3 regions of the Moorella sp. E306M genome follow, and region 3 is predicted to be linked to each of the others. Evidence: riboswitches for the same ligand, from Rfam matches in the RefSeq annotation. Region 3 holds a riboswitch; each other region holds the start of a gene.
The links. A riboswitch is a leader RNA that binds a small molecule or an ion and turns the genes downstream of it on or off. The one in region 3 is predicted to bind cyclic di-GMP.
Positions count from the first base shown of each region.

Region 1: linked by a shared signal. The riboswitch ahead of FLZ89_RS06160 (ATP-binding protein) and the one ahead of FLZ89_RS12210 (methyl-accepting chemotaxis protein) in region 3 are both predicted to bind cyclic di-GMP.
Region 2: linked by a shared signal. The riboswitch ahead of flgB (flagellar basal body rod protein FlgB) and the one ahead of FLZ89_RS12210 (methyl-accepting chemotaxis protein) in region 3 are both predicted to bind cyclic di-GMP.

Region 1 covers NZ_BJKO01000001.1:1,168,026-1,178,701, reverse strand. Annotated here, with positions in the region: gene FLZ89_RS06190 (electron transfer flavoprotein subunit beta/FixA family protein) at 1-568, shown strand, start outside; gene FLZ89_RS06185 (electron transfer flavoprotein subunit alpha/FixB family protein) at 582-1,610, shown strand; gene FLZ89_RS06180 (FAD-dependent oxidoreductase) at 1,679-2,977, shown strand; gene FLZ89_RS06175 (ferredoxin family protein) at 2,977-3,255, shown strand; gene FLZ89_RS06170 (ferritin-like domain-containing protein) at 3,346-3,774, shown strand; cyclic di-GMP riboswitch class I at 4,259-4,345, shown strand; gene FLZ89_RS06160 (ATP-binding protein) at 4,543-5,802, shown strand; gene FLZ89_RS06155 (STAS domain-containing protein) at 5,828-6,157, shown strand; gene FLZ89_RS06150 (PP2C family protein-serine/threonine phosphatase) at 6,158-6,895, shown strand; gene FLZ89_RS06145 (STAS domain-containing protein) at 6,876-7,196, shown strand; gene FLZ89_RS06140 (DUF342 domain-containing protein) at 7,203-9,011, shown strand; gene FLZ89_RS06135 (3-hydroxyacyl-CoA dehydrogenase family protein) at 9,138-10,082, shown strand; gene nifJ (pyruvate:ferredoxin (flavodoxin) oxidoreductase) at 10,166-10,676, opposite strand, start outside.
Region 2 covers NZ_BJKO01000001.1:285,511-296,186, forward strand. Annotated here, with positions in the region: gene FLZ89_RS01460 (flagellar hook-length control protein FliK) at 1-817, opposite strand, end outside; gene fliJ (flagellar export protein FliJ) at 857-1,291, opposite strand; gene fliI (flagellar protein export ATPase FliI) at 1,353-2,663, opposite strand; gene FLZ89_RS01475 (FliH/SctL family protein) at 2,660-3,484, opposite strand; gene fliG (flagellar motor switch protein FliG) at 3,474-4,484, opposite strand; gene fliF (flagellar basal-body MS-ring/collar protein FliF) at 4,496-6,073, opposite strand; gene fliE (flagellar hook-basal body complex protein FliE) at 6,252-6,563, opposite strand; gene flgC (flagellar basal body rod protein FlgC) at 6,902-7,327, opposite strand; gene flgB (flagellar basal body rod protein FlgB) at 7,330-7,728, opposite strand; cyclic di-GMP riboswitch class I at 7,890-8,025, opposite strand; gene FLZ89_RS01505 (Uma2 family endonuclease) at 8,309-8,878, shown strand; gene FLZ89_RS01510 (AbrB/MazE/SpoVT family DNA-binding domain-containing protein) at 8,919-9,122, opposite strand; gene flgN (flagellar export chaperone FlgN) at 9,164-9,652, opposite strand; gene fliS (flagellar export chaperone FliS) at 9,655-10,098, opposite strand; gene fliD (flagellar filament capping protein FliD) at 10,189-10,676, opposite strand, start outside.
Region 3 covers NZ_BJKO01000001.1:2,364,231-2,374,906, forward strand. Annotated here, with positions in the region: gene FLZ89_RS12170 (DEAD/DEAH box helicase) at 1-598, shown strand, start outside; gene FLZ89_RS12175 (SWIM zinc finger family protein) at 643-1,485, shown strand; gene FLZ89_RS12180 (OsmC family protein) at 1,557-2,000, shown strand; gene FLZ89_RS12185 (sigma-70 family RNA polymerase sigma factor) at 2,115-2,672, shown strand; gene FLZ89_RS12190 (hypothetical protein) at 2,665-3,276, shown strand; gene FLZ89_RS12195 (NEW3 domain-containing protein) at 3,377-4,546, shown strand; gene FLZ89_RS12200 (ABC transporter ATP-binding protein) at 4,549-5,520, shown strand; gene FLZ89_RS12205 (ABC transporter permease) at 5,501-6,505, shown strand; cyclic di-GMP riboswitch class I at 6,806-6,893, shown strand; gene FLZ89_RS12210 (methyl-accepting chemotaxis protein) at 7,112-9,148, shown strand; gene FLZ89_RS12215 (GGDEF domain-containing protein) at 9,223-10,095, opposite strand; gene FLZ89_RS12220 (hypothetical protein) at 10,095-10,460, opposite strand.

The DNA.
Region 1 (10,676 bases), 1.2 Mb from region 3:
TATCCTCCTCACCGACCGGGCCTTTGCCGGTTCCGATACCCTGGCCACCAGCTATATCCTGGCCCGAGCCATCGAAACCATAAGCCGGGAAACGCCGGTTGATCTGGTCTTTTGCGGTAAGCAGGCCATTGACGGCGATACGGCCCAGGTAGGGCCGGGAATAGCCACCCGGCTGGGTTTCACCCAGCTGACCTATTGTATGGCCATTGACGCCGTAGATTTGGAACAGGGTTACATCCATGTCCAGCGCAAGCTGGAAGGAAAGCGGGAAATCATCCGCGGCCGGTTGCCGGCCCTATTAACGGTGGTTAAGGACTTAAATGAACTGCGGTACCCTTCCTTGCCAGCCTTAATCAGGGCGGCCCGGGCAACCATCACCACCTGGGGTAAAGACAACCTGGACCTTGACCCGGCGCAAATTGGCCTCAAAGGCTCTCCTACCTCCGTCCGGCGCATCTTTGCCCCACCGGTACGGCCGGGCGGAGAGATAATTCCCGGCGATCCCCGGGAAGCGGCGGCGCTCCTGGTAGAAAAACTCGTACAGACGAAGGTTATAGCTGATAAATAATGGAGGAATACCCATGCCGGCTAATACAGCGAATGCCGGTTATCGCGGCGTCTGGGTCTTTATTGAACAGGTGGGGGGAGAAGTAGCCCCCGTCTCCTGGGAACTCCTGGGGGCAGGCCGGCAACTGGCCGGTGCCCTGGGGGTAGAGCTGGCCGGGGTCCTGCTGGGCCAGGGGGTGGCCGGCCTGGCTGACGGGGCGTGGGTCTACGGGGCGGATAAGGTCTACCTGGTCGAGAACCCCGTCCTGGCACACTACCGTACGGCCCCCTATGCCCGGGCCCTGGTACAGCTGGTAAAACAGTACCAACCGGAGATACTGCTCCTGGGGGCCACCAGTCTGGGCCGGGATCTGGCGGGAGCCGTGGCCACCGCCCTGGGCACCGGCCTGACGGCAGATTGCACCAGTCTCACCATTGACCCGGAAACACGCCTCCTGGAGCAGACCCGGCCGGCCTTTGGCGGTAATGTCATGGCCACCATTCTCTGTCGCCGGCACCGTCCCCAGATGGCCACCGTCCGGCCGCGGGTTATGCCCATGCCGTCCCGCCAGGAAGGCCGCCGGGGAGAGCTGGTGCGGTTGGATATGGCCTTCAATGAAGCCGAGGCCCGGGCCGAGGTTATAGAGGTCATCGAAGAAAAAAACAAAGCCGTCTACCTTGACCGGGCGGAGATCATCGTTGCCGGTGGCCGCGGCGTGGGGTCGAAGGAAAACTTACGCCTCCTGGAAGAACTGGCCGGGGTCCTGGGCGGCACCCTGGGCGCCTCACGCGCGGCGGTGGAGGCCGGATGGCTGCCTCCGGAGTACCAGGTGGGCCAGACGGGGGTTACCGTGCGGCCCAAAATCTATTTTGCCATCGGCATTTCCGGAGCCATCCAGCACCTGGTTGGCATGCAGGGTGCCGACGTTATCGTAGCCGTTAATAATGACCCGCAGGCCCCAATTTTTAAAATTGCCACCTATGGTATCGTCGGCGATTTACGGGAGGTAGTTCCGGCATTAACAGCGGAATTTCGCCGCCGGCTGGCCCCGGGACCCGCGTAGGCCGGCAACAAACAGGGTTATTTAATAGTATACACAGTTTATCTGCAGTTTGACTTGGGGGCATTATTATGGCGCTTAGGTTTGAAGTCGTCGTTGTGGGCGCCGGGCCGGCCGGGCTAGCGGCGGCCATAACCCTGGCCCGGGCCGGCGTGGAGGTAATTATCTTTGAACGCGGCGAGCACCCCGGGAGCAAAAACGTCATGGGCGGGGTCCTTTACCGCCACCCCACCGAAACGATAGTTCCCGGGTTTTACCGGGAGGCCCCTTTAGAGCGGCCGGTGGTGGAGCAGCGCCTGTGGTTGCTAACCGATGAAGCGGCCCTTACTTTGGGTTACAAAAGCATGGCCTTTGCCGTCGAGCCTTACAACGCCTTTACCGTGCTGAGGGCCCGCTTTGACCGCTGGCTGGCGGAACAGGCCGTGGCAGCCGGGGCCTTGCTGATTAATGAAACCGTCGTCGAGGACCTTCTCTGGGAGAAGGATCGCGTCGTTGGGGTAAGGGCGGGCCGGGCTGAGGGCGATGTCCGGGCGGAGGTAGTCATCCTGGCCGAGGGCGCCAATTCCCTTTTAACCCAGAAGGCCGGCCTGAAAAAGGACGGCATCAATACCAACCAGCTGGCCGTAGCCGTCAAAGAGATCATTGCCCTGCCCCGGGAAAAGATTGAGGACCGCTTTAACCTGGAAGAAGGCCAGGGCTGCACCATTGAACTCCTCGGTGAAGCCACTAAAGGTATGATGGGTACGGCCTTTATCTATACCAACAAGGATTCCCTATCCGTTGGTGTAGGCGTCCTTCTGTCGAGCCTGATCCGCCGCCGTTTGAACCCCAACGATCTCCTGGAACACCTGAAAAGTCATCCCATGGTGCGGCGGCTCCTGGCCGGGGGGGAGAGCAAGGAATACCAGGGCCACCTGATTCCCGAAGGCGGCTACCGGGCCATTCCTAAACTCTATGGCAACGGCGTCCTGGTAGCCGGTGACGCCGCCATGCTGGTCAACGGGATTCACCGGGAAGGCTCGAATCTCGCCATGACCTCCGGCCTGCTGGCAGCGAAAACCATCCTGGCCGCCCGGGAAAAGGGCGACTACAGCGCGGCCAACCTGGCGCCCTACCGGGAGATGCTGGCGGAGAGCTTTGTCTTGCAAGACTTGCAGAAATACCAACGGGCCCCCTTTTTCTTTGACCAAAATCCCCACTTCTTTACCCTGTATCCGCAGCTCCTTTCCCGGGCCGCCAGGGAGTTTTTAACTGTCGATAATGTACCCAAGGGGGAAAAGCAGAAGCGCATTTGGAGAGAAATTACGGCCCAACGCAGCCGTATACAACTGGCCGGGGACCTTTACCACCTCTGGAGGGTGATGGGATGATGCGCCTGGAAGATAAACTCTTCCTCAACCGTTACCAAACGGATAAGCACCCTCACTTAAGGATCAAGGACCGGGAGGTCTGCCGCCACTGTGACGGCAGGCCCTGCACCTTTATTTGCCCGGCCCGGGTATATGTCTGGAATGAAGGGGAGAAACGGATCGAGACGGCCTACGAGGGTTGCGTGGAGTGTGGCACCTGTCGCTACGGCTGCGCCCACGATAACATTGACTGGCGTTATCCCCGCGGCGGCTTCGGCATCCTGTATAAATATGGTTAAACCAATACCTGGACTTGATTTTTTTGTATGGGCACACTTACCAGGAAAACTAATATTATGTAGTATAAGTATACTCCTGGAGGTGGCCCTATGACCATCGAGCAAATAATCAAGCTTCTCAACCTGGACCTGTCCTGGGAATACGCCGCCATGATCCAGTATATCCAGCATGCCAGCATGCTTACCGGTCCCCAGTATGTTGCTATTATCGATGAAGAGCTCCAGCATGCCCAGGAAGAACACGAGCATGCCGTAAAGTTAAGCGACAAGATCCAGTACCTGGGCGGCATTCCTACCGTCCAGGTGCAGGAAATCAAGACCTCCCTCAATAACGTAGAAATGCTGCGCCAGGACCTGGAAGCCGAGTATGACGCCCTGAATCGTTACCTGCAGCGCATTGAACAACTGGAAGCCTTGAAATTGTACGATGTCGCCCAGGTCATCAGGGAGATTGCCGTAGTTGAGCAGGAACATATTATTGACCTGGAGAAGGCCCTGGGTATCCAGAAGGTAAGATAACACCGTTTTGCCCCCTAAGCCATGGATGAAGCAACCAGTGCCATGGCAATTTTTTTGTTACGGCTCTGGCAACCATGGGCGGGGTAAATTAACGATTGCTTTTTTCCGAGAGAAGGAATTTGTTGAGCGGGGTCGAATATAAAAATATTAAAGCAAATTATTGGAGGATAATTCCAGCGATGGCAAAGAGCATAACAGAAATTAACATAAAAAATAAAAATAACCAATGGGGGGGGGGGGGGATTATATGCCTTGTATGTAAAATATTGGAAAAAAGTTTCCCCTCTATTAGCCCCCTTAAAATTACTGCAAATAACATTCCTCCCAACCCATCCAGTGTTACCTTCCATAACACCTCCAGGAACCAGAATTTCCTTGTGATTTTTCGGAAAAATGTCCAGGGGTCACTGGACAGCCGTCACCATACCTTCTCCTCTGCTCCCAGGGTTTCCTAAGAGATATCTTTCTTATGTAAATAGCTTAAAGTGTTCAAGGGCAAACCACTCGAAAGGGTGGGACGCAAAGCCATGGGTCTGTAGCCACTTGTTGGTATGACTGCCAGGCTGCCACTTTAAAGTAAAGGGCAGCCATGCGAATTACTCGTGGCTGCCTTGCTATTTCTAGATGGAACGAAGGCGGGGGCGGGTTCAGTGCAAAGGGATACAGTTACCCAAATTTTACTTGAGATAAGGAAAAAACTTCTCTTTATGGGAGAAAGAGAATCTTTAAACCTGGTTTAAAGCCAGAGCAGTAGAGGGGGGGTCAGCTATGCAAGAGTGTAGCCAGTGTGCCCGCAAGACCCCAGATCGTTCTTGTGTCGATTGCGATTATTTCATGAGTCCCGGCCCTTTGCGCCGCAAGCCGCCGATGCCCATAGGCATTAGCCTGGTTGCCGCCGATGGGAAACGTTATGCCGGCCGTATTCTCGTATTGAATACCATGGAACTGGGCCTGGAAACACGAGCTCCCGTTCCCGGTCAATACCGGATTTATTTAAAGCAGCATCTTAGCCTGGATGTAGCAGGGGTACCGACCAAGGGCAAGGGTAACATCCACCTTTTTGATATCATAGCCGTTTACCGGGGCGAGGAAACAGCCAGCCGCCTGGGTAATGAAGAATACCGTTTACTGACGGGTAGTACCGAGGACTTCATTGAGCAAGTATCCAAATTAGTTCCCGCCCATTTACAGGACCTGGTTAAAGAACGACTACTGGCCGAATTAGAAAGCTCCGAGATTTTTAATGCCATGCGGTTGGGCAAGGTAATGCGTTACGAAAAGGGGCGTTTTCGCCATCTGACAGGACAGGCTGACCTGGAACTGCCCCTGCCGGCAATAGAAAATTTAATGCGCCAGGCAATACACCGGGGAACCCACTGCCGGGAAGTGATAGTAAGTGATGACGGTAAAAGGATTTTTGACCTGCACGGTATACCCCTTGACTCCCGGTCAGGGGGCCTGCTGGCCTTTGATCTAACCGAAATTATTGAAAAGGAAAGGCAGATGCGCCGCCAGGAGATGCAGGCCTACCGGGAAGCCATGGCTGCCGTCACCAATGGGCGCCTGCAGCTTTTGACTTCAGAAGAAATGGTAGCTGTATTATCCCAGGGGAATGAACTGGCAAGGGGAGTAGTTAACAAGGCTGCTGACATAGCTTTAGCTCGCAGCAAGTTATGCAGTCTGATACCTGCGGCTTTTAGCGCCCGCGCGTACGGCATGGCCTTATCTTTAACGGAGGCTTTGACCAATACATTAAAACATGCTACGGGTGGTGAATGGGTGGTACGGCAGACGGATGAGGCCATCCGGGTAATTATTCAAGACCAGGGCCAGGGAATTAAGATAAAAGATTTACCCAAAGCGGCTTTAATGCGACATTACTCCACAAAAAATTCTCTTGGTTGTGGGTTTACTTTAATGCTTTATTATGCTGATAAAGTTTATCTAACTACCGGTTCCAGGGGAACCACCCTGGTCCTGGATTTCCATCAATCAGCAGGTGAAGAAATCTGTTCTCCAGCTTCTTAAGTAAAGAAAGAGGAGGAGCGATATTATGCTGGCAATCTCTGTAACCAAGGGCGATTATGGGCGCTGTTTAAACCTTAAAGGGGAGTTAGACATGGAAACCCTGGCCACGCTGGAGCGAGCAGCAGAAGTACAGGAAGGAGAGGGGCAATTGGAAATAAACCTGGCAGGAGTATCCTTTATAGATTCTACAGGTCTCAGGGGTTTATTAGAAATACAGCGTCGGTGGTCAATGAAGGGAGGTAAGGTACGGGTTATTAACCCCTGTCCAGAGATTGCCGAAGTTTTCCGGCTGGTAGGTATGGAAGAACTTTTAGATTGTAGTGACCAGAGCAAGGCAACCGGGGGTGAATATTAAATGTCCCTGGATACCGGTGGAAATGGGAAACAAATAATACATGCCGGTATACAGGGTGCGGGGTGTAGTATTCCAGCAGACCTGGAAGGCGGCGACTTTTTTGATTTTATTCCCCTGGGGGAAGATCAACTTATTGTTGCTATCGGAGATGTAATGGGTAAAGGTATGCGTGCCGCCGGGCAAATGAAGGAGCTTTGTACAATCTTACATGCCTGTACCAGGAAAGATCTGTCCCTATTAGAAATCATAAATCAGCTGGCTGCAATCGGAGGAAAGCAGCTGCATCGCGCCGGTTCCTTTGCCACCCTGTGCCTTATTTCTTATGAACGGCAGCATAATTGTTTAACCTGCCTCAGCGCCGGACACCCGTCTCCGGTAATATTTTCAGGCCGTAATATCCACGTACCCCGGGTAAGGGGGGTGGCCCTGGGCTTCCTGGAAGAATACCAGGGTACTCGACCGGAACAGGTTGTCCTGTCTCGCGGCGATGTAGTTATCCTGTATACCGATGGCCTGGTAGAAGCCCGCGATGCCAACGGTCAAAATTATGGTTTAAATCGCCTCAAAGAGATAGTTGCCGCCAATACCTGCCTGGATGCAGTTGAACTCCAGGAGGTTATCTTAAATGACTTATTTACCTTTACCGGCTGCAGGCAGCAAAGGGATGATGTAACCCTGGTAATACTTAAGAAAGAGCTGGAAAAGGGGGGTGAGTGTCATGGAGATCAGGGTAAATAAAGAAAAGGAAAAGGCCACCCTGCTGGTAGCGGGGGAATTGGACTACAGCAATGTTGCTCAGCTGCAGCAAGAGATTGAAAGGCAGGAGGCTCCCGTGGTGGAGGTAGTTCTTAAGGACCTGCAGTTCATGGATTCCTCCGGTGCCGGGATGCTTCTCAGCCAGGCCAGGTTGTTGAGCCAGCAGAACCGCGTTTTGAAAATTACCCATATACCCGCAAATATTCGCCATGACCTGGAAATAATCGGCTTTTTCCGCGTCTTAGAAACCCTTAAAGGCGCCCCTCAAAGTGGAGGGGAGTGATTGCATGTGGAATCTTTAAAGACTGGAGCCCTTGAACAGCCCGGGGAAAAGGGCGTGGCGCCTCGGGCGGCCGTAATAAACGGACAGCTGGTAATAGAACACCCGCCTGGAGGCCCTTATCCGGTGATCGTGCCCTGCCCGGGGTTGCGCCTGGTAGTAAATGGGGAAGAACGAAGCGAACCGACGCCTGTAAATGAGAAGGACAGGGTGGAAATAATCGTCCTGGATGAAAGGCGGGAAGGATACTGGCAGGTAAAGGTTAGTGCGGATAAACAGGAGGCATTTTTACAGGTAAAACCCTGGGTATTAGTCCGGCGGCAAGTGCGGGACCTGCCACCAGCGCGGGTTTTATACCTGGAGGTCCTGGAGCACGAAGATTTCTATAAACCCTTTACCCTGGAAGATTTAACCAGGGAAATGGGGCGCCAGGGTATCAAGTATGGTATCGACTGGCAGGCCTGTGCCCGGGGACTTGAAGCCTCAACCGAGGGTACTTTAATTATTGCCCGGGGGCAACCACCAGTACCAGGTAAAGACGCCACGGTAGAATTATTCTTTACTACCCAGCAAAAGGTTCCAGTAGCAGTCGGAGAAGAGGAGACAGTGAACTTCCGGGAAAGGTTTCGTTTTACCGCGGTTGAAGCCGGAATGGTCCTGGCCAGGAAACACCCGGCCGAAGTTGGGCGGCCGGGGAAGGCGGTAACGGGGGAAATAATCGTGCCCCCCGAGCCCAGGGATATTCAAATGACAGCCGGTTCCGGCGCTGTTTTAAGCAAAGATGGTTTGGAGATCATTGCTACCATAGCCGGCCGCCCCGTGGCAAGGGGGGTTAAAGGGCGGGTTGTTATCAGTGTGCTCCCCGCCCTCATGCACCCTGGTAATGTTGATATTACCTCGGGAAACATTTCTTTCACCGGCGATGTAATGATTGCCGGCCAGGTTGAAGAAGGGATGAGTGTTGAGGCTGGCGGTAATATTTATATAGAGGGCGCTGTATCCAGGGCCATGGTCCGGGCCGGGGGCTTAATTGAGGTAGGCGGCAACGTTTTTTCTTCCCTGCTGGCCGCCGGGAGTACGGTGGCTTTGCAGCAGAAATTCGGCTCAATACTTGCCAGGGTTGCTGCCATCCTGGAGCAATTTGTAGCCGCTGCTACCCAGCTTTTCCATCATCCTTCCTTCAAAAAGGATGACCTTAAAGGTGGTATTGGTCCCCTGGTATTACTGCTTTTAGAGAAGAAATTTCGCGAGCTTCCTGCGGCGGTAGAATTACTAAAAAAGGAAGCCCACAGCCTTCCTGCTATATCAATGAATAGTTCGACGGCATTGATAAATGAACTGGAACGCCTGGTAAGGACACCATTGGCCATCAACAGTTTAGAACAACTGGAATCAATGTTGAAAGAAATTATAACCTGGCGGGATGAGATTAATATACCGCCTCAAGGTGCGGCCGACATTATAATTCACTACGCCATTAACTCAACCGTTATAGCCACCGGTAACATTAAAGTAATAGGTGATGGCTGTTATCATACCAGGTTGCAGGCCGGGAAAGCGGTAGCTGTGCATGGTGTGTTCCGCGGTGGGGAGATCCAGGCCCAGGGTGACGTTTATATTAAAGAACTGGGCTCCCGTACCGGTACGAGTACCAGGGTCGAAACCCAGGCCGGGGCTACTGTGACCATAGCTCATGCTTTTGAGAATACTTCCATCCGGATAGGTTCCCGCCAGTATTCTTTTGTTCAGGAAGAATGGGGAGTGCGGCTATGGCTTGACCGGGAAGGAAACCTGGCCAGGCGTACTATTCCAGCCTGATAGAAGCTAGCCGGATACAACCCCCCCCTGAAGGGGGGCTTTTTACTTCCAGGAGGAAATCAAGGGTGGAGGAAGAATTATTAAGGGGTTTTCGCAATAACTAGACTGTGGTAAAGAAGGGATATCATGCAACTTGAAGACATCAAGGAAATAGCCGTTTTAGGTACCGGCACCATGGGCCATGGTATTGCTTTATTATGCGCCCTGGCAGGCTATCAAGTGCGGCTTTTTGGCCGTAGTGAGGATAGCCTTAACCGCGGCTTCCGGAACATTCGCTCCGGCCTGGAGTTGCTGGCAAAGGGTGGCCTCGTGGAGGCTTCCCGGACTGAAGGAGTTATGACGAACATTAAAGGGTTCACAACCCTTGCTGAGGCCGTTACAGGGGTTGATTTTGTCATTGAAGCCATTGTTGAGGACCTGGCTGTTAAGCAAGGGGTATTTCGCGAAGTCGAGGCCCTGGTTCCACCCCACACCATCCTGGCTTCAACCACATCCGGCCTGGACCCCACAAAGCTGGCGGCATTAACCAGGCGGCCGGAAAGGGTTATTGTTACCCACTTCTGGAATCCACCCCATTTACTCCCCCTGGTAGAGATAGTGCGGGGAGAAAAAACGACTGACGCTACCGTGGGAGTTGCCATGGCTCTGGTTGCCAGATTGGGTAAGAAACCCATTGAAGTCAAAAAGGCTATTCCCGGCTTTGTGGGCAACCGGTTGCAGTTCGCCCTCCTGCGCGAGGCCCTGTACATCGTCGAACAGGGCTGGGCGACGCCAGAGGATGTGGATGCGGCCGTTAAATATAGCTTTGGCCGGCGCCTGGCAGTTACCGGTCCCCTGGAAAGCGCCGACCTGGGCGGATTGGATGTGTTTTATAGCATCCAGTCTTACCTTAACCAGGACCTCTGCCATGAACGGGGGCCGTCACAGCTTCTCAAGGAAAAAGTAGAGCGGGGAGAACTGGGTGTAAAGACCGGCCGCGGCTTTTACGACTGGCAGGATGGACGGGTGCTGGCCATTAAAAAAGCCAGGGAAGAAGACCTGATTAAGCGGCTGCAGGAAGATAAGTTTTGAGAAGACGGTTGCTCATGTTTAGTTGAGAGTTAAAAAGGCCAGGAGTTTTAACTCCTGGCCTTTTTGATTACAGGCTATAGGGTCTACCCTTCCGCCAGCTTCTTGTAGTATTCCAGCCGGGCTTTGGCATCGGCTTCGGCCTTGGCGAAGAGTTCTTCGGCCTTTTCCGGGAACTGATTCTGCAGGGAGGTGTAACGAATCTCGCCCATCAGGAAGTCCCGGAAGCTGGCTTTAGGAGCCTTGTAATCGAGAATGAACGGGTTCTTACCTTCTTTGATCAGGTCCGGGTTGTAGCGATACAGCGGCCAGTATCCGGATTCGACTGCTTTTTTGGCTTCCAGCTGGCTGTGGCTCATGTCGATACCGTGGTTAATGCAGGGCGCATAGGCGATAATCAGGGAAGTACCCTCGTATTTTTCTGCTTCTACCAGAGCCTTTAACAGCTGGGTATGGCTGGCTCCCATGGCTACGGAAGCCACGTAGACATAACCGTAGGACATGGCCATGAGGCCCAGGTCCTTCTTTTTGGTGTATTTACCGCCGGCAGCGAACCTGGCCACGGCACCGGTCTGGGTGGCCTTGGAGGACTGACCG
Region 2 (10,676 bases), 2.1 Mb from region 3:
CCTTTGAGCCGCGCGCGGCCTCTATTTTAGAGCCATAGTCCGGCGCGCCATCTCCCCTGGCCATGAGTACACCTTCCGGCGCAAGGCTTGCCTCTTCCCCCGCTGCTCCGGAGGTACCGGCGGCAGCCAAGACCGCCGCTCCTTCCCCGGCCGCCAGCGCAGCCACTTTTTTGCCCTGGGCAGCTGTGGCCGCCGACGCAGCGAACTTGCCGGTGACAGCCTCAGAGCCGGCTGCTTTCCGGCCGGGAAAAAGGATACCGGGTCCCTCTTTGCTTAAGAGATTAACCTCACCTGCCGGTGCCCCGTTACCCGCCGGCATGTTGCTCCGGTGCGAGTTGCCGGCCCTGGCGGTGGCAGCGGACGCTTTACCAGCAGCTGCATCAGGCTCGCCTGACGCGACAGGATCTCCTGCCGCCTTTTTAGCTCCCTGCTGTCCCGCCGGGGCTTCCTCCTGCTTCAAAGCAACAGACTGGTTTTCGCCTTGCCGGGATTTCACCCCGGACGGTGTCCGGTCTTCACCGGCACCCTCCGGTCCTGTTTCGCAAACCTTGTGGCCCGCCCGGTCCTCCGGCATGGTAGCGGCTTTGCCCCTGCCGGCGCCCCCGGGTCTTACAGCATCGACCTCTTTACCGGCCGTTTCTAGCCAGCCCTCATCTTGCCCGGACAGTTCCTGCCTGCCGGCAAACTGGGTTAAGCCAGGCCGGTGCAGCACGCCGGCCAGGTAAAGGGCAAAATCGCTTCCTGCGCCTGAACGCCAATCCCGTTCCCGGACCGGGGCTTCCCAGCCGGCAGTTCTTGTTACAGCCTGTACGGTCATTTTTTTCACCCCCTTCCGGCGATGTATATTATTGAAAGGTTATTCACCCGAGCAGCGATGGCAGCGGCTGCCTGCCACCTCATCTATTTGTTTTTGTTCCTCCCGGGCCAGGTCGTAGCGGTAGATAGCCAGCTGGCGGTCGCGCAGGCGGTCCAGGACTTTCCTCTCCCGCATGGCCACCTGCACCTGGTCGCATTTCTCCCTCACTGCCAGCCGAGCCCGGGCCACCTTTTCCTGCTGGCCGGCAATGCGGCTGTCCAGGGCTTCCAGCAGCGCTGCTTCCTGGAGTAAATCACCTGCCGTTAACTCCCCCTGAAGGGCCTGGCGGCAGGCCCGCAGCCGGCGGTAATGTTCCAGGCGCTTCTCTTCTTCTTCCTGGCGGCGGCGGGCCGCGGCCAGCTGCAGTTTTAGCTGTTCCTCCAGGGATGCCTTGTAGGAATGTACCCTTTCCAGGGAAAAGCGAAAACCGGCCACCGGGTAACGCCTCCGAAAATGAAATGGAGAAAATGAGAAGTTAGAGCTGGGATATTATTCTTTAAGTAAATATAGATGACAGCCCGGCCAGGGTGGCGTTAAAATCATAGTATTCATCTACGTCCTGGCGCAGAAAAGACTGGATGGCATCATAATATTGCAGCGCCGCGTCTACCTTCGGGTTTGACCCGTGCTGGTAAGCCCCTATCTCAATTAAATCCTCCGCCTCCTGGTAGGCAGCCAGCAACTCCCGCAGGTATCCCGCCTTATCCTGTTGTTCCCTGGAAGTAATTTCCGGCATAAGGCGGCTGATGCTCTGCAGGACGTCAATGGCCGGGTAGTGGTTCCTGGCCGCCAGCTTCCGGGAAAGGACGATGTGGCCGTCCAGGAGGCCGCGCACAGCATCAGCCACCGGCTCGTTCATATCATCGCCTTCCACCAGCACCGTGTACAGGCCGGTAATGGAACCTTTGGCCCCGTTGCCGGCCCTTTCCACCAGCCGGGGCAGGGAAGCAAAGACGGAAGGGGTATATCCCCTGGTGGCTGGCGGCTCGCCAATGGCCAGCCCCACCTCCCGCTGGGCAATGGCAAAGCGGGTGAGAGAGTCCATCATCAAGAGGACGTTTTGCCCCTGGTCGCGGAAATACTCGGCAATGGCCGTCGCTGTAAAGGCACCTTTAATGCGTACCAGGGCCGGCTGGTCGGAAGTAGCGACCACTACCACAGAACGGGACAGGCCTTCCGATCCCAGGTCGCCTTCGATAAAGTCCCGTACCTCCCGGCCCCGCTCGCCGATAAGGGCAATGACATTGATATCGGCAGTGCTGTGGCGAGCAATCATCCCCAGGAGGGTGCTCTTGCCCACCCCGCTGCCGGCAAAGATGCCCACCCGCTGGCCGCAGCCGCAGGTGAGGAGGCCGTCGATAGCCTTGATCCCGGTGGCCAGGACCTCTTTAATCCGCCGCCGCGCCAGGGGATGGGGAGGAGAATTGTTGACCGGCTGGAGAGCGTCCCCTGCAAGGGGCCTCCCATCCATCGGCCGTCCGAGGCCGTCCAGGACCCGGCCCATCAGCTCCCTTCCCGCCGGGATGAGGTGACCGTGGCCGGCAGCCATCACCCGACAGCCGGGTCCAATGCCCTCCAGCTCCCCCAGGGGCATGAGGAGGGTTACTTCTTCCCGGAAGCCGACCACCTCGGCCACGACAGGGGCCGCACCGTTGTTATAAATATAGCAAAGCTCGCCTACGGCAGCCTTGAGGCCCCGGGCTTCGATGGTGAGGCCCGTCACCCGGGTAACTTTGCCTCCCCGGCGCCAGAGGCTGGCTGATGCCAGGCGCTGCCGGTAGGTAGTGAGGTCGATGGCCAGGCTCACGGCCGACCACCCGCCCGGAAAAAGGCCTCTCCTGCAGGTGCTGCATGAGCAGCACGGGCGTCCAACCGGAAGATCTTTTTCAGTTCTTCCAGCTGGCTGTCGACGCCGGCGTCGATAAAGCCGTTTTCCGTCTCTACCCGGCATCCCCCAGCCTTAAAGCTCGGGTCGGCAATTACCTGGAGCCGCGCCCCCGGCGCTGCTTCCGCCAGGAGTTCGGCCCGGCGCTGCCGGATAGTCCCGGCTGCCTCCGGGGAGGCGTAAATTATGTAATTCTGCCCCTCGGCCACCTGGCGGATTGCCTGGCGGGCCATTTCTACCACCAGGTCCGGCCGCAGTTCTATTTCCTGGCCTATTATTTTACTGGCAATGGCCAGGGCCAGTTCGATAATGTCACCCTCAGCGGCGCTGATTGTTTCCTGATAAGCCCTCTGCGCTTCTGCCAGAACCTGCCGGGCTTCTTCCCGGGCGGCTTCGGCCTCCCGGCGGATACTAAGAGCTTCCTCCTCCGCCCGGGACAGACCCTCCTGATAGCCCTTGGCCTCCCCGGCAGCACGCCCCTCTTCCAGGGCTTTCTGCCTCTCCTCCAAGGCTGCCTCCCTAATGGCCGCCGCCTCCCGGCGGGCCTGCTCCAGGATGGCGGCCGCCTTTTCCCGGGCAGCAGTCACTTCCCGGGCGGCAGCTTCCACTACGGTCCGGTCTTCGGGGCTACCTGTCTCTTGCTCTCCGGTTAAATCTGTAGCTGAATCCACCTGCAGGGTGCGCAGGGGGATCTCTCTTTCACCCCCATCAGTTCCAGCTTTTTTGAGTATCCTAGACAACAATGGCGTCTTCGCCTCCCCGGGCGATGATAATCTCGCCGGCTTCGTCTAGACGCCGGATAATCTGGACAATACGCTGCTGGGCTTCTTCCACATCCCGCAGGCGCGCCGGCCCCATGTACTCGATATCCTCTCTGAGCATCTCGCCGGCCCGCTTGGAGAGGTTGCGGTAAATGCGGTTGGCCACTTCTTCGCTGGCCGCCTTGAGGGCCAGGGCCAGGTCTTTGAGATCGACTTCCCTGAGAACCCTGCGGATTGAGGTATCATCCAGGGTCAGGATGTCTTCAAAGACAAACATGCGCTTGCGGATCTCGTCGGCCAGTTCAGGGTCATCCTGTTCCAGAGCTTCCAGGATGGTCCGCTCAGTGCTGCGGTCGGCCCGGTTCAAGATGTCCACCAGGCTTTTTAAACCGCCGGCCACGGCAAAGTCCTGCTCCACCAGGGAGGACAAACGCTGTTCCATGATGCTCTCCAGCTCCCGCAGCGTTTCCGGGGAAGCCCGCTCCATGAGGGCAATCCTTTTGGCCACGTCGGCCTGTACCTGGTCCGGCAGGGCACCCAACACTATCGCTGCCTGCTCGGGTTCCAGGTAGGCCAGGATCAGGGCTATAGTCTGGGGATGCTCGTTGTAAATAAAGTTTACCAGCTGCTTGGGGTCGGCCTTGCGGATCATATTGAAAGGCCGGATTTTGGAAGTGGCCATAAGTTTTTTTATAATTTCCGAAGCCCGCGCCGGCCCCAGGGTTTTTTCCAGCACCTCGCGGGCATATTTCATCCCTCCCTGGAGGATGAACGTATGGGCATCGCTTAGCTGCAGGAACTCATCGACAATCTGCTGCATGGTTGCCGGGTCGATAGAGGTAGTGTTGGCAATCTGGTAAGTAATGCGCTCAATATCTTCCTGGGCCATTTGTTTTAAAATTAAAGATGATAACTCCGGCCCGATGGTAATCAAAAAAATCGCTGCCTTTTCCAGGCCGGAAAGAGCTTTCTGCTTCGCCAATCAAGCCACCCCTAGTCCTCCGCCAGCCAGGCCCTGATAAGTAAGGCTGCATCCTCCGGCCGCTGGCGGATGATTTCCCGTAAGCGCTCCAGTTTGGCCTTGCGTTCGGCTTCCTGGCGTTCTTTTTCCACATCCACCGGTTCTACCGGCTCAACTACCAGGGGTTCTACCGGTACACCAGCCTGCATGCCAGCTGTTAATGCCGCGCCGGGGAGCCCCGCTTGTAAAGTCTTCTGTCGCCGGCGGCGTAACAGAAGCATGACCAGCACCACCAGTAAGAGCAAGCCCCCCAGCCCTGCCGCTCCCCAGAGAAGGTACTGCTGGAGCAGTTGCTGGCGCTGCTGCCGGGCCTCCATCTCCGCCGCCATCTGCTGCTGCAGGGAGTTGTCAAAGGGTATTGGTTCAACGTTAATCTGATCGCCCCGGGCCTGGTCGAAGCCTATAGCAGCGGCGACGATATTTTGTATTTGGGTTCTCAGGGCCGGGGTCACCGGGCCGTTGACAGCCACCGCCGTAGAAAGCCGCCTTACCTGGCCGGGAGCCACGATGGTATGGGTCTGGGTCTGGTCAAGCTCATAGTTATGAACAGTATCGGATTTATTATAATTCCCCGTTGCCGGGTTAAGGGCCTGGTATACCGGAGGCTGGGTGTTGGCCGGCGTCCCCGCCGGCCCACCGGTGCCGCCGGTACTGCCCTGCTCCGTTTTAACTTGCTCGCTCCTCAAAGCGCCTTCCTTGCCCCACACCGTCTGCTTAATTTCCTGCTGGTCGAAGTTCAGGTCGGCGGTGACCATGGCCACAGCTTTACCTGGACCCAGGATCTGGGTCAGCATGGCTTGCAATCGCTGTTCCAGGTCCCTTTCATACTGTCTCTTCAGTTCCATCTGGATTTGTTGCTTCTGGCTTAAGGGCGCCGCGTCGCTGCCGGCCAGGCCGTCACTCAAGACGTTGCCGTACATATCAATAACGCGGATATTCTCGAGCTTGAGGCCCGCTACGCTGGCCGCCACCAGCTCCATGATGCCCTTGACCTGTTCCGGTTTTAAACGGGCCAGGGGTTTAAGTTTTAGCATTACCGCCGCCGAAGGCGGCTGCTGTTCCTGTAGAAAGACGCTGGGCTGGGGAATGACCAGGTGCACCCTGGCGTCTTCCACTTCGTCCAGGGCAACGATGGTCCGCCGCAGCTCTTCCTGGAGGGCGCGCTGGTAATCTAGATTGCGCTCAAAATCGGTCATCCCCAGCTTGTTCTGGTCAAAGAGTTCAAACCCCTGGCCGCTGTTTAAAACCCCGGCACTGGCCAGGTCCAGGCGCAGCTGGTAGAGCTGGTCCTTGGGCACCAGGATGGTCGTCCCCTCGCCGGCCAGCCGGTAGGGCACCTTCATTTCTTTCAACTTTTCCACTACCGCCGCCGCATCACGCTGCTGCAAATTGGTAAACAGTGGTGCGTACTGGGGCTTCAGCAGCCACTGCAGCAAAAAGGCGCCACCCAGCAGAGCGGCTATACTGATGGCCAGGAGGGCCGAACGCCGCCCGGGAGTTAAACCCTGCCAGAAATTTTTTATCCTGTCCAGAATTTGTTTAAGCTTCATTTTGAGCTCCCGGAAGGCAATATTGCTTTGCTAACCATAATTAATATCACTACCAGGAAAAAATGCCTCCCCTGCACCTAACTTTCACCGCCTGCCGCACCGCCCCCTGCCGGTCCAGGGCAAGCAACTGCTCTCCCCTCAAGTGCCGCGCTGCTACCGACCCGGCTCAAGGACGGCACTAGAACTGCATGCGGGAGATTTCCTGGTAAGCCTCCACGACCTTATTGCGCACCTGCACGGCCAGCTGGAGGGAAAGGTTGGCCTGTTCCAGGGCCAGCATGACCTGGTGAACGTCCTCGATTTTACCGGCCAGGTACTCCTGGGTGAGGGCATCGGCCTGCTGCTGCAGGGTATTGATTTCCCCCAGTTTTTCCATCAGGATTTCTGCAAAAGACCCGGCTACGGCTCCTGTACCCTGGGGAACGGGCCGGGACTGCTGGCTCTCCTGAAGGGGAGCCGGCATTAAAAGGGATACAGGTGAATAGAGCATGTGCATTTTCCTCCTGAAAGTTATAACCCAGCTTCCTTCAGGCTGGAGGGTACAGCCTCCGGGCTCCGGTGGTTCTCAGCTAGCAAACTTAGCGCTCAGCCTTGCTCGGCGGCGGGGGTGGCTAAACTTTTGGCGTTTCAATCATGCATCACGGGGTGTGCTACTTCTTATTCCTAAGCCACGTTACGATCCCCATCCCGTTCACCGCCGCCTCGCTACGGCTTCGCTGAGTTTGCTGACGCCTCGAACCAAGTCGCCCTCCGCCTGTACCCTCCAGCCCCTTTTCCCAGCCATATATTTTCATACTTCATGGCTGGGGCGGCAGCCATACCATACCTCTAACGCCCGATCTCCAGGGCCTTCATGGTCATGGCCTTGGCCGCATTAAGGACGGTGACGTTGGCCTCATAGGCCCTGGTGGCGGTGATCATGTCCACCATTTCGTTAACGATATTGATATTGGGCAATGCCACATAACCGTCAGGGTCGGCATCCGGGTGCGACGGGTCGTATACCAGGCGGGGCGGCGTGTTATCCTCAACAATAGCCGCGACCTCCACTCCCCTGCCCGGAGCCTGGTCCGGCGACTGTCCCAGCGCTTCCCGCAGTTTCTCCGCAAAAACCGGCACCTGCCGCCGGTAGGGGCCGCCCCGGGGTGTCCTGGTGGTATTGATATTGGCTAGATTGTTGGCAATGAGATCCAGGCGCAGGCGCTCGGCCGTAAGGCCGGAAGCGCTGATAGCCAGGGCCGGCAATAATTCCACCCCTACCGCCTCCCTTCGTTAATCACATAGCGCAGCATGGCCAGCCGGCCGTTTAGCTGCTGGACGGCAAAGTTAAAGTTCAAGCTGTTCTGGGCCAGGTCGACCATCTCCCGGTCGATATCTACGTTATTGCCGTCCTGACGCATCGTGGTGCTGTTATCCTGATTAACCTCCGGGGTAAGATCCAGACTGGCTGACGGCAGATGATAGGGGTTCGTACGGTACAGGGTTAGACCCGGCTCCAGTCCCAGGGCCTGGCCGAGTTTCTCTTCAAAGGAGACATCATAGCGCTTGAAGCCCGGGGTATTGACGTTGGCGATGTTGTGGGCGATGACCCGCTGGCGTAAAGCCGCCGTGTCCAGGGCCTTTTCCAGGACATATAAAGCCGGCGTCATAAACATCCAGGTTTCCCCCTCTTTCCCGGAAAAACGATATTTTTCTCCAGCGGTTACCACTTTAGCATTTCTATGGGAATTTGGGTATCGGGCTTAAGGCCCAAATTAGTCTGGGACTTTAGTCCTAAAAGAAAAGCCCGTTTACCGGGCGTCTCAAAGGAACCGGGAACGGCGGCCTGGCAGTCATAGTCCTTCACCCCGGGGCTAGAAACAAGAAGCGTACAAGCCCTGCCCCGGAAGACACGGACCTTAGACCCATGGCTTTGCGCGCATCCCCTTTCGGAGAGCTTGCCCTTGACGCCCGGAGTAAGAAAATTTTACCGTTGTATTTTCGATATTTATTCAACACGATTTGCCAAATTCCTGCATGTCGGGAGAAAATCAACCAAAAAAATGAGCCGTTCCACCCCTCCGGGAACAGCTTCCTATTTTTCTTTCCTCTAAAGATTTCGCTTCCAACTGTGGTATAATATAGCCATCCCAACCGGCCTGGGATTCGGTATAGATACGACAATCATCCTGGAAAGGATATAGGGCTATAATATATAACATTAAGGGAAGGACAGAAGAAAGGGGGGTCTAAAGAATGGCGGCAGTCGAGGTTCCTCGCCGACGTTTTACTGTTGAGGAGTTTTACCAGATGGCCCGGGCAGGCATCCTGGGAGAAGACGACCGGGTAGAGCTGATCGAGGGGGAGATTATAGAGATGGTGCCGATAGGGACCAGGCACGCCGCGTGTGTCAGACGGCTGCTTCATATCTTTAGCACCAAAATAGGCGATAATGCCCTGGTAGACACCAACAACCCTTTACGCCTGGACCAACACTCGGAACCCCAGCCTGACTTGATGTTGCTTAAGGCCCGTGATGATTATTATGCTTCTTTCCACCCCCGGCCGGAGGACGTATTGTTGTTAGTCGAGGTGTCCGACACTTCGATGGCTTATGACCGCGAAGTAAAGGCAAACCTCTATGCAAAGGGTGGGGTTAAGGAAGTATGGCTGGTTAACCTGCAGGCGCAGCAGGTGACTGCCTATCGCCTGCCTTCGCCCTCCGGGTATAGAGAGGTTAAAGAATACGGGCGCGGCGACCATATTTCACCGCTGGCTTTCCCGGGGCTAAACATTCCCGTCCAGGATATTTTACCGGGAGATTAGCCCCGGGCTTTTACCGCTTTCCCCGCACCCGTTTCTTCATCTACTTGATTAAACTCATCCTCACCTGCTGGTGCCTTTCTTGCCGGCAGCTTTCCAGCTGCAGGCGCCGCAGGATTACCATATCCCCCTGCACTTCCACAGCCACGTGATCGCCCGTTTCCCATCCCAGCTGCTGCCGGATCTCTTTCGGGATAACTACCTGCCCCCGGCTTGATAGTTTTGTTATTTCAATCTGCTTGCTCATGGTCTTCCTTCTCCTGCCCCCGCTCGCTGCCCCTTCTTAACTCATAGCCGCCGGTCCAGACACCGGGGTACAGCGGTTTTATTTTCCCGTCTGTAGGCCCGGGCCATTTGCCGGGCTGTTTGTACCTGCTCCAATTCCAACTTAATCGCTGCCATAGCTTTTTGTATATTTTTTAGATTAGCTTCCTGCAAATGCCGGCATTCCTCCCAAAGGGATCGCACCTGCCGGGTAGCCCCGGCCAGCTCCTGGCGGGTTGCCTCTGGCAGGAACTCAATCTTTTCCCACTCCAGAGCTTCACACCCTGAAACTAATACCAGGAATTCTTCAAGCTGCCGGGTAGCCTGCCGCGCCCGGGTCAGCCTTTCCCTCCAGGAAGCGGCTTCTGCTATGAGATTATTTAATTCATCCCAGACGCCGGCTTGAATGGCTTGCTGTTGTTGCTCTAAGTTTTGCTGCCATACCTGCATCAGTTCTATTTCCTGATAATACGCCTGCAAAAGCCGCCTGGCCACTATTTCTATCTCGCTCATTATCAGCCCTGCCAGTTCATCCCAACTCTGGTGCGATAATCGTGGGACTGGTATTTTTTTGTCGCTTCTTCCCAGGTGTCGCGCAGCTGCTGTAACAGGTCGATTACTTCATTAATCATAGTTGCGCTCTTTTTTACGTTAGCCTGGACCAGGTGACGATACATGAAGTCGTAAAGCTTATAGAGGTTCTCTGCAATTTCTCCTACATCCCTGTTTAAGGTCGCCATCAGTTCGCTCAGGATATCCTGGGCCCGGCCCAGGCTATTGCTTACTCCGGCATAATCCTTTTTTTCCATAGCAACCAGCCCCTGGCGGCAAAAGCGCAAGGCTCCATCATAAAGCATCAGCACCAGCTTTTCCTGGGACAAGGTTTGGACAAGGTTTTGTTGATAAGTCTGGTACGGATTATTTACAGCCATAAGTTGCACCTCGTTCTCTATCCGCATTTCGGCGTATACTGCTGTTCAAGCCTGTCATCTCTGCGGGCAGGGTTGCAGAGCCTTCTCTTATCCGTATCTTTTACTTCAATAAAAACACTACCTTACCTGGTAAGCGCTCAGGGACGCAATCTGCCCGGCCAGCCAGTTCCCCTGGCTCTGCAAAGCCGCCAGGGCCTGCTCCATAGCCGTAAACTGCCGCCGGAGCTGCTCTTCCTTTATAGCAAGCCGGTCTTCCATGCGGGCGATCTGGTCGTCAAGGTCGTCCATAATATCTTGCAAAGACTTTTCCCGAGAGGGAATAATGCCATCTCCGGAGCGGACAAGGGAAGTAAGATAATCATCCAGCCTGTCAACCAGCCCGGTGCCGCTGTCATTGGTAAAGACAGCCATGACGGCTGCCGGGTCATCTTCCAGAGCGGCCGTCAGTTTTTCCGTATCCAGGGTTAATTTACCGCTGCGGTCGAATGTTAACGAAGCACTGCCCACCGTGGCCCCGGTGGAAATGCCGATGCTCCAGGGGGTCTGGTAAGGACCCGTTATGCCTGCTATTTCAGCTGTCATCAGTTGCCATAAATAACTCTGCA
Region 3 (10,676 bases):
AATCTGCAACCACCCGGCCCAGTTCCTGGGTGACGGTAGCCACCTGGACGGGCGCTCCGGGAAACTTACCCGGCTCCAGGAGATGCTAGAAGAGGTCCTGGCAGCCAGGGAACGAGCCCTCATCTTTACCCAGTTTACCGTCATGGGGCAAATGCTGCAAGAATATTTAGAGGCGGCTTTTGACCGGGAAGTCCTTTTCCTCCACGGGGGGCTGGCAAGGGCCAAACGGGAGGAGCTAATCCGCCGCTTCCAGGAGGAAAACAATGGGCCGCCCTTTTTCATCCTTTCCCTCAAGGCTGGCGGGGTGGGACTAAACCTCACCCGGGCCAACCATGTGTTTCACTTTGACCGCTGGTGGAACCCGGCCGTAGAAGACCAGGCTACCGATCGCGCCTTCCGCATCGGCCAGAAGAAAAATGTACAGGTTTATAAATTTATCTGCGCCGGGACGCTTGAAGAAAGAATTGACGCCCTGATCGAGGAAAAACGTTCCCTGGCGCAGCAAATTATCGGTACCGGTGAAGGCTGGCTTACGGAATTGTCAATTGGAGACTTACGGGAACTGCTGGCTTTACGGAGCGAGGGAATAGAACTTTAACCGTAAAAAACAAATTCGATTAAAAGCTTTTTGGAGGTTAAAGAATGACTTCCCGGCGAAATTTCGGTAACAACTGGTGGGCCAGACGCTGGCTGGATGTCCTGGAGTCCTTTGGCTGGGCCAGCCGCCTGCAGCGTGGCCGGGCCTATGCGCGGCGGGGTAACGTCTTAAGTATAGATCTCGCCCCAGGGCTGGTCAAGGCTAAAGTACAGGGGAGCAGACCCAGACCCTACGATGTAAAAATTAAAATTAAGCCCCTGTCAGACGGAGAATGGACACGGGTAATAGAGGCCCTCGCCAGTCAGGCAGCTTTTGCTGCTCGCTTGCTGGCTGGCGAAATGCCTGATGATATTGAGGAGGCCTTTACCGGGGTGAGCCTGTCCCTCTTCCCCCATGCTGCAGGAGATATCGTGACCAGCTGCACCTGTCCTGACTGGGCCAACCCCTGCAAGCATATCGCCGCCGTCTATTATTTGCTGGGTGAAAAGTTTGATAGCGACCCTTTTTTACTTTTCCTCTTGCGCGGACGGGAAAAAGAAGCGATAATCAAGGCTCTCAGAGAGAAGCGTGCAGCCCTTGCCGGCGGCCCCTCCCTACCAGTTAAAAAAGAAGAAGAGATGGAGCCGGTCCCAGAAGAAAGTAGCTCCCCACCGGAGTTACCTGTCGACCCGGTTGATTTTTGGCAGTCCGGGGAAGGGCTGGATGCCTTCCAGGTTAATATGCACCCACCTGCCGTTCCCGGGGGTGTTTTAAAACGCCTGGGTCCTCCTCCCTTTGGGCGCTATGCCCGGGATTTTTATCAGCTTTTAAATAGCTATTACCAGGAAATCTCCCGTAAGGCTTATGAGCTGGCTTATGATGCGGGAGAAGACGGTAGTCAGGTGTGACAGGTTTCCCAAAATTGCTTCTATACGGCTCCTGATGTATAATAACAAAAATAGTACCAGGAGGGATAAAGATGAAAGTAACCGTAACCTGGGAAGGGGAACATATGCGCTTAAAGGGGCTGGGGGCTTCCGGCCAGCCGGTAACCATGGACGCCGCCCCTGAGCATGGTGGCCAGAACCTGGGGGCCAGGCCTTCAGAGGTCCTGCTCATGGGTATGGCCGGGTGCACGGCTATGGATGTCCTGAGCATCCTCAAGAAAAAACGCCTGTCCCTGGCTTCCTTTGCCATTGACGTCGAGGCTGAACGGGCTCCAGAGCATCCTAAAATCTTTACTGCTGCTACTCTGGTTTACCGCTTGGCCGGGCCCGAACTCCCTGAAGATCAGGTCAAGCACGCCATCGAGTTATCTTTAAGCAAGTACTGTGGTATGGTCAATACCTTGAAAAAAGCCATGCCTATCAGTTACTGTTACGAAATTAACGGTAACCGCAGTCCAGTAATCCCAGCACCATAATACTTCAACCAGCGGCCGATTAATATCTCGGCCGCTTTTTTAAGTGGTCTTTTAAACCTTATAACAAAACGCTAAAATATATTAATAACAGCACCTCAGGGGAGGGAAATGGAGATGGGTATGTATGAACCCTCTATCCAGCCGCAAGCGGCCCCCCTGGAACTAGAGAACCGCCAGCAACAACTGGAATACTTGATGCGGCGCTTCGGCGATAAAGTCCTTTACCTGGCCTATTCCTATCTCCATGACCTCCACTGGGCCGAAGATGTAGCCCAGGAGGTTTTTATCCGTATATACACCAACCTGGATAAATTCCAGGGTCGTAGTTCCATTTATACCTGGATATACCATATAACTGTCAACCTCTGCCGCGACCAGCTGCGGGCCCGGACCCGTCGTCGCGACGTAGAACTCGTTAAGCCGCCAGAGCATACCTTTGCCGGTGTGGAGGACCGGGTGCTGGAAAACCTGCAACAGCAGGAATTATGGCGCGCTATTTTAAATTTGCCGGTTATCTACCGGGAGGTAATCTGGCTCCATTATTACGAGCAGTTAAGCCTTAAGGATATTGCTAAAATCCTGGGTATATCCCTGCCATCTGTAAAGATCCGTCTTTACCGGGCCCGCCAGCGCCTGCAGCAAGTTTTTAAGGTAGGTGAGGGTGATGCCTAAACGCCGGGACCGCCTGGATAAACTACTGGCCGGATTACCGGGGAAAGTCCCGCCGCCCCTTGCTGGCTGGCATTTTACAGCCGCCATGCGGCGGCGGGTACAAAATAGGGTGGCTTCCTTACCAATGACAGAGGTACCTACCGTATCTACCCGGCAGCGGAAGGTGAAGTGGTCCCTGGCCGGGGTAGCGGCCCTGGTGCTGGTCTTTTTATTCCTGGTTTGGTGGCAATGGTCGGCTACTGCACCTGAGCCGCCAGCAGGATTTAAAGTTACACCACTCCAATACCGCATGGTTAGCTTAAACGGCCCGGAGCCCGAAGCCCTGGTAAGCATCGGTCAGGTAGAGGGTTCCAACCAGCTCCTGGCTTCCATCAGCAAGCGCCGGGAGCACGCAGGCTGGCAGCTTATCTATACCCAGCCCCTTAACGCCTACCTGGTCTTACCCGTGCAGGTGATACGTTCGGATACCAGCAGGAGCGCCTTGATCCTGATTACCTACCAGGAGCAATGGGGGCCGGAATACCACTACCTGATTTTGGAGTTCGACGGCGACAAGGTAATACCCTATCGGGAGGAGGATAAGATTACGGGGACTGGGCGCTAAAAACGCCCTAATTTTTTGTCCAAGCTGTAACCTCCCGGCCTAACCGGACGTCTATAGTATAGAATTTATTTATTGATATCTGCGATAGGGGGGAATTATTTTGCTTCGCCAGCGCTCATGTTTAGTCCTGACTACTCTTTTATTTTTCCTGGCCCTGGCCTTCAGTCCCTTTGTAGAGACAGCCAGGGCGGATAACGGCCTGCTTCTATCCACGGCCTTCCCGGGCATTGAGGCCCAACCCGGGGAAACGATTACCTTTCCCCTGGAGTTACGCAATAGCGGTGTACCTCAAAAAGTTGATCTGAAAGTTGTTTCCGCCCCCAAAGGGTGGCAGGCCCTGTTTAAAGGCGGCGGCATGGTTGTCAGCCAGGCTTTTGCCGATACTGATAATCCGGCCAGCGTTGATTTCCAGGTAGAAGTGCCGGCCGATGTTAAACCCGGGAACTACAGCTTTGTGGTCCAGGCCAGTGGGCGCAGCGCCTCTTCCCGCCTTGACCTGCAGGTGCTCATTAAAGAGGTGGCTTCCGGCAGTGACAAGATGACCACCGACTACCCGGTATTGAGCGGAACCAGTAGCACAAGCTTCCAGTTCCGGGTTAGCCTGACCAATAATGGCGCCCAGGAGCGTTCCTACAGCCTGGGCGCTCAGGCGCCCCCAGGTTGGCAGGTAACCTTTAGCCCGGCTTATGACAGCAAGCAGATTGCTAGTTTAAGTCTAAAGCCTGGTAAGAGCCAGGACCTGGATGTGACCGTCAAGCCGCCCCAGAACGTCAAGGAAGGCACTTATAATATTCCTATCCAAGCCATTTCGGGGAGCAGTAAAGCAGGCGTTGTTCTCAAAGTTAACATTACCGGCACCTATAGCCTGGAACTGACTACCCCGTCTGGACGCCTGAACGCTGACGCCATTGCCGGCAAAGAGAGCCCGGTAACCATGGTGGTGAGAAATACTGGCAGCGCCGACCTGGCCAACATTACCTTTGCCGCCAATGCAGCCAGCGGCTGGGCGGTCACCTTTAAACCGGAGAAGATTGACATGCTGCCGGCTGGCGCCAGCCAGCAGGTAACGGCTTTTATCAAACCCTCGCCCAAGGCCATAGCCGGTGACTACGTGGTGCGCCTTACGGCCAGTACCCAGGAAACTAGTGGCAGCGCCGATTTGCGGGTCAGTGTGCGGACCTCTACCCTATGGGGTTTGGTGGGGGTAATCCTGGTTCTTGGTGTAATTGGTGCTGTTGGGCGAACTTTCCGGAAGTACGGACGGCGATAGCCATGGCAGGACAGGAAGCAGTCATTGTCACCCGGAACCTTACCAAGCATTATGGCTCCATAACTGCCGTCCAGGACCTCAACCTGGAAATCAGAGAGGGAGAGATTTTCGGCCTGCTGGGGCCCAATGGTGCCGGCAAGACGACGACGATTTTAATGCTTCTGGGGTTGACTGAGCCGACGTCCGGCCAGGCCCTGGTAAAGGGCTTAGATGCCACCCGTCACCCCCTGGAGGTTAAGAGGATAGTGGGCTATTTACCCGATAATGTCGGCTTCTACGACGACCTTACGGCACGGGAGAACCTTCTCTATACCGCCGGTCTGAACCTGATCCCCCCGGCGGAAGCTGAAAAGCGCGTGGCTTTAAGCCTGGACCAGGTGGGCTTAAGCAATTACGCCCACCGCAAGGTGAAGGAGTTTTCTCGCGGGATGCGCCAGCGGTTGGGCATTGCCGATGTCATGGTAAAGGACCCGGCGATTATTATCCTCGATGAACCTACCCTGGGCATTGATCCCGAGGGCGTACGGGAGATGCTGGCCCTGATTGTCCGGCTGGCACGGGAAGGCGGAAAAACAGTTCTCCTCTCCTCCCATCTCCTGCACCAGGTGCAGCAAATCTGCGACCGGGTGGGAATTTTTGTCGGTGGCAGACTCCTGGCCGCGGGGCCGGTGGCTTTACTCGGGCATCAAGTCATGGCGGGCAAGCCCCTGGAGATTGAACTGCAGGCCGAGCCGGACAATGACAATTTGTTTTCTGCCCTCCGGTCCCTTCAGGGCGTGACCGCTGTCGAGCGTCACGGAGCCTTTATCCGGGTCCGCTGCGCCGCGGGCCGCGATATCCGCCCCGAGCTTACGCCTTACCTGGCCGGTAAAGGATTTACCCTGCTCTATTTGCGCGCCCGGGGCTATGACCTGGACGATATATACAGGGAGTACTTCCAGGGGGAGGGTTACCATGGCACGATGGCAGGCTAAACTAAAAGATTGGCTGGACTGGTTCCGGCAACAGGAGTGGTTCAGCGGTGGCCTGAAAACTGTTTTTCAGAAGGAACTGGCGGACAACCTGAGCAGCACCCGCTTTACGATCCTGGTTTTCCTGGTGGCCGTGGCCGGCATTGGTGCCTTTTACGTAGCAGCCCAGAGCATCCGCCAGACAGCAGGGGATGGTGATCCTCAATTTGTCTTCCTGCGCCTTTTTACCACCAGCGGCGGGTCCTTACCACCCTTCATCACTTTTATTTCTTTTTTGGGGCCCCTGCTGGGCCTGGCCCTTGGTTTTGATGCCATTAACGGTGAGCATAATAAACGTACCTTGAGCCGGTTGCTCGCCCAGCCTATCTATCGGGACGATGTCATCAACGGCAAGTTCCTGGCCGGTCTGGTAGTTCTGGCCTTGGTCATCATGGCCCTGGGGCTCTTAGTGGCTGGGTTGGGGCTGCTGCTAATTGGCGTTCCTCCCACGGGCGAGGAAATCGGGCGGTTGTTTATTTACCTCCTGGTCACCATTATTTATGTAGCCTTCTGGTTGAGTGTCTCCCTCCTATTTTCTTTGTTGTTCCGCCAGACGGCCACCTCGGCCCTGGCCGGGATAGCCGTATGGCTGTTTTTCGCCCTCTTTGCCGGGATGCTGGCGGGGCTCATTGCCGACGGTCTCCTTCCGGTAAGTGAAGATGCCGCGCCGGCCCGGGTCCTGCACAATGCGACTTTGAAACAAAATCTTAGCCGCCTTTCGACGACGACTCTTTACGATGAAGCTACAGTAACTCTCTTGAACCCAGGGGTAAGGACCCTAGGACCTGTACTGGTGGAACAGTTAGAAGGGGCTATACCCGGAAGCCTGCCACTGGACCAGAGCCTGCTTCTCATCTGGCCGCACCTGGTAGGGCTTATCGCAGCCACCATGCTGATTTTTGCCCTGGCCTATTACTTCTTTATGCGCCAGGAAATACGGGCCGGCTAGGCTGAAATATCTTTCCTCTGCCGGTGATAAATCTTCACCGGCTTTTTTCTTTTTACTCCTCGAGGGACTGGGGTCCGCAATCCTGGCTTCTAGTCTTTTATTTAAAATTATATCTCCGGTGGCTTCTCTGGTCCTTAAACCGGAGGAAGGGCAGCAACGGCGATGGTGTCGCCCCTTGTGGCAAGCAAGCTCGTGACAACATCACAATCCGATGACACACCTCGGGGTTTCTGTTGACAAATGTCGACCAAATGTAGTAAAGTAGTGATTGTGTCACGTCACATTGCATAATACAGCCAGTACCGCTAAAGGCAAACTCGTCGAAAGGCGGGGGCGCAAAGCCGCGGACCTAAGTCCGTTTTAAGGATATGGTAGCCAGGCTGCCGGGGGAGTAAGTAAGTTGAAATTAAATACAGGTTCTCTACGGCCGCCGTGAAAGCGGCCGTTTAAATTTAAACGCAAAATGGGGTAAAACGTTAGGTTAGTTCCTTAATGGGTGAGGCTGAGGCAAAGCTATTGTCGTTCTAGCAAGACAAATGTAATGAAGGAGGTATAGGTCGCCCCGCAGACCGAAGTTCGCCAGGAGCGGGAGCGACCGGCAGCAGTATGATGGGAAAACTTACAGGAAGTCTGCGAGGCAAGATGACCGCGCTCTTCGGGCTGATCGTTCTAGTTGGATGCCTGGTGCTGGTATTTGTAAGCTACGACCGTGCCAGGAACGCTCTGGAGAGCGAAGCTAAAGAGGCCATGTTGAAGATGGCCCAGCAGGCCGCCGAAACTTTGGAAAGCCGCATCCAGGCGCGGATGTACGTTATGGAAACCCTGGCCAATAACACCGTCATCCGTGGGCGATGGGGCGACCGCGAAGCCACGCTAGAAGAAAAGTTGGATGTTCTCCGGGAAGAGCAAAAAAAAGCGGGAAGTCTGGGCTTCAGGCGGTTTGGCATTGCTGATAAGGAAGGGAACGCAGTATATTCCGACGGCAGTAAAGCTAACATCGCAGACCGGGAACACTTCCGGGCTGCCCTGGAGGGTAAGACTTTCGTCTCCAGCACTATTGTCAGCAAGATCGACAAGTCGGTTATATTTGCTTATACCACACCTATACGCAACTATGCCACCGATGAAATAATCGGCGTGCTGATTGGTATAGTGGACGCGACAAAGTTCAGCGAGCTGGTGGCGGACATTACATATGGACGTACTGGGTATGCGTTTGCAGTAGACAGTACCGGTAAGACCATAGCTCACAAGGACGCGGAGAGGGTCACAAATGAGGAGAATGTCGTGGAGGCGGTTAAGTCTGACCCTTCCCTGGATTCCCTGGCGGCAGTAATGTCCAGGATGATTCAAGGAGAAAGGGGAGTCGGCAATTACATCTTCCAGGGCCAAAAGGAAATTATAGCCTACGCACCTGTTGAGAGCACCGGCTGGTCTTTGGGAGTTGCCGCCCCCGAAGTCGAGGTGCTGGAGAAGATCGCCGGCCTTAAATGGTCCGTGCTGTTTGTCTCCCTGATCATAATCCTGGTTGCCTTGGTACTGACTCTTGTAATGGCAAGAACTATTACCACTCCTCTGGCCCTGGCTGTCGACGACCTGGGGCTTATAGCCGGTGGCGACTTCACCCGACCCGTTTCTGAAAAATTCCTCCGCATGAAGGATGAGATAGGCCGGCTCGTCCGGGCGGTGCACCGCCTGCAGGCCGACCTCAAACCGTTGCTTTCAGGACTCAAAGAAGACGCTAAAACGCTGGCCGGCAACTCGGAGGCCTTAAGCGCTGCTTCAGAAGAGATCGCCTCTTCTTCCGGCGAAGTTGCCAAGGCCATCCAACAGGTGGCCTCGGGAGCCTCGGAACAAGCGGGTCACCTGCAGGAAATACTGGGCCTCGTTGAAAATATAACCTCCAACCTGGAGAAGGTGTACACCGAACTTGGTTACGTTAAGGCTAACACCGAAGAGACCTCCAGGCTGGCAGGTGTAGGCAAGAAAGAGCTGGACATCCTGATTGCTTCCATCAAGGATGTGCGCGAGGCCTTCAAGGTGGTCGTGGAGAAATTAACTGATTTAAGCAGCTCTGTGAATCAAGTAGGCGAGATCCTGGAAGTGATCAACGGGATAGCAGACCAGACGAACCTTTTGGCCTTGAACGCGGCCATTGAGGCGGCGCGCGCAGGCGAGGCCGGCCGCGGTTTTGCAGTGGTGGCGGATGAGGTCCGCAAGCTGGCTGAGCAGTCCCGTGCTTCTTCGGATAAGATCAGGGCGCTGTTGGACACTATAGCCGCGGGGACCAATGAAGTTGTGAACACTTCGGAGGAAGTCAGGAGGCAGGTAGTTGCGCAACTGGAAAATGTAGAAAAAACGGTCAAATCCTTTGACGACATACTCCATTCGGTAGCCGCTATAGCACCCACGATCGATGAGACGTACCGTCAGGTAGACAACACTGTGAAGGCCAAGGACGTGATGCTGGAACGGGTTCAGAGCATAAGTGCTGTGTCGGAAGAAACTTCAGCTTCGGCACAAGAGATTTCGGCCTCGGCTGAGGAACTGTCAGCATCAACCCAGGAGATAGCCTCAACAGCCCAGGAGGTCCTCAGGGTAGCCAGGCGATTAGAAGAACAAGTGGGGCGCTTCAAGGTATGAATGGCAACCTGTCTTACGGCGCTAAAGACAACCGTGCAGGGAGCAAACCTGTCGCCAGGTCACGGCCAATATACCTACATACCTACAGTTTTATTAAACTCAATTGCCTTCACAGCTACTACCGGTTTTTTCAGTTTTTTGGCTCTGGTTGAAGCCAGGCTGGCCGTATTGACCAGGTATTTGACTATGTAACTACTGTCTTCACCAGAATTGTGTAGTTCTGAACAGCGGCCTCCGGCTACGCCGGCAGAAATGGCGACCTTTATTTTCCCGGGCCAGTTTTCATTAGCATGGGCCAGGACCATTTGCCGGGCAAGTTTTTCGGCTTCGGGCAGGGGCCGGTTAGTTACGGCTGCAAATTCGTCGCCCGCATAGCGACATAGAGTTTCCTTATTGCTGTCGATTAAGCTATTTAAGATTAGAGCAGTCTGGCGCAGGACATTGTCGCCGTAGATGTGGCCGTACTCTTTATTAATAAAGCCAAAGTTATCTAAATCCAGGAAGATTACCGTAATCTCCTGGCCTTTTTTTAATAACTCCAGGGCTTTTTCGTAAAAGATTTCGGCTTTATTTAACCCGGTAAGGCCATCGGTATATTTACCCAATTCTGACATAATTTGAGTGTGAGTAACGACACCAATAATATCACTTTCTCTGGTAACTACCAGATGCTCAATTTTATGTTTGGCCATTAATTTTTGCGCTTCAGTGAGGCAAGCCGTTGGCGGTATAGTAATCACTTTGCGAGTCATAGCATCGGCAACCAGCCGGTTGGGGTGAGATCTTTTTATATCCCTTGAAGTAATGATGCCTACCAGTTTTCCTTCTTCAACTACCGGTAGACTACCTATACCATAACGCTCCATGATTAGTGCCGCCCGGCCGACACTGGCCACAGGGTCGATGGTATAAAGCTTCTCGCTTATCAGGCCTTCTACCGTGGGCACTACAAATCCACCGTCCTGCTGATCTGAATAGTAATATTTACCTGTGCCTTAATTACCATATTCTCGCTGGCGATGCGGTTTCCTTCGTCGATTACAACTGGCAAAAGTTTTTCTTTGGGTAGGAGCCTTAAAAGAGATTTTTTAACTACTACAGCTTCAAAAACTTCGTGATTGAGGCGAACAATCTCATATTGTTCCGGCGAGACTGCATCAACCATCCGCCTGACGGCTTCGGGACCAATAGGGGCTCTTTTACCAACGAGTAAAATGTCCTGCATGGGAGGGATCTCAAATTCCGATAATTTTATGCTGATGTCGGCTTTGCGTTGTGGTTCCGGTGAGCGGGACGTTTCCTGGAGCGTCAAAATATCTCCCTTCCTTCCCCAAGACATATATTTATATTATACCCTTTATTACTAAATTTGCCCATGGGGTTAATAACAATATTAGTCAAGTTTAGCATTCATTTTACTGAAATACTGTAAGGTTTTCGCCTGTAGTGGAATGGAAAAGATGACGCCGCATAACATCGCCCATGTTTACGGCGTACCGGTGGTGATGGCAAAAATGAGAAACATCCC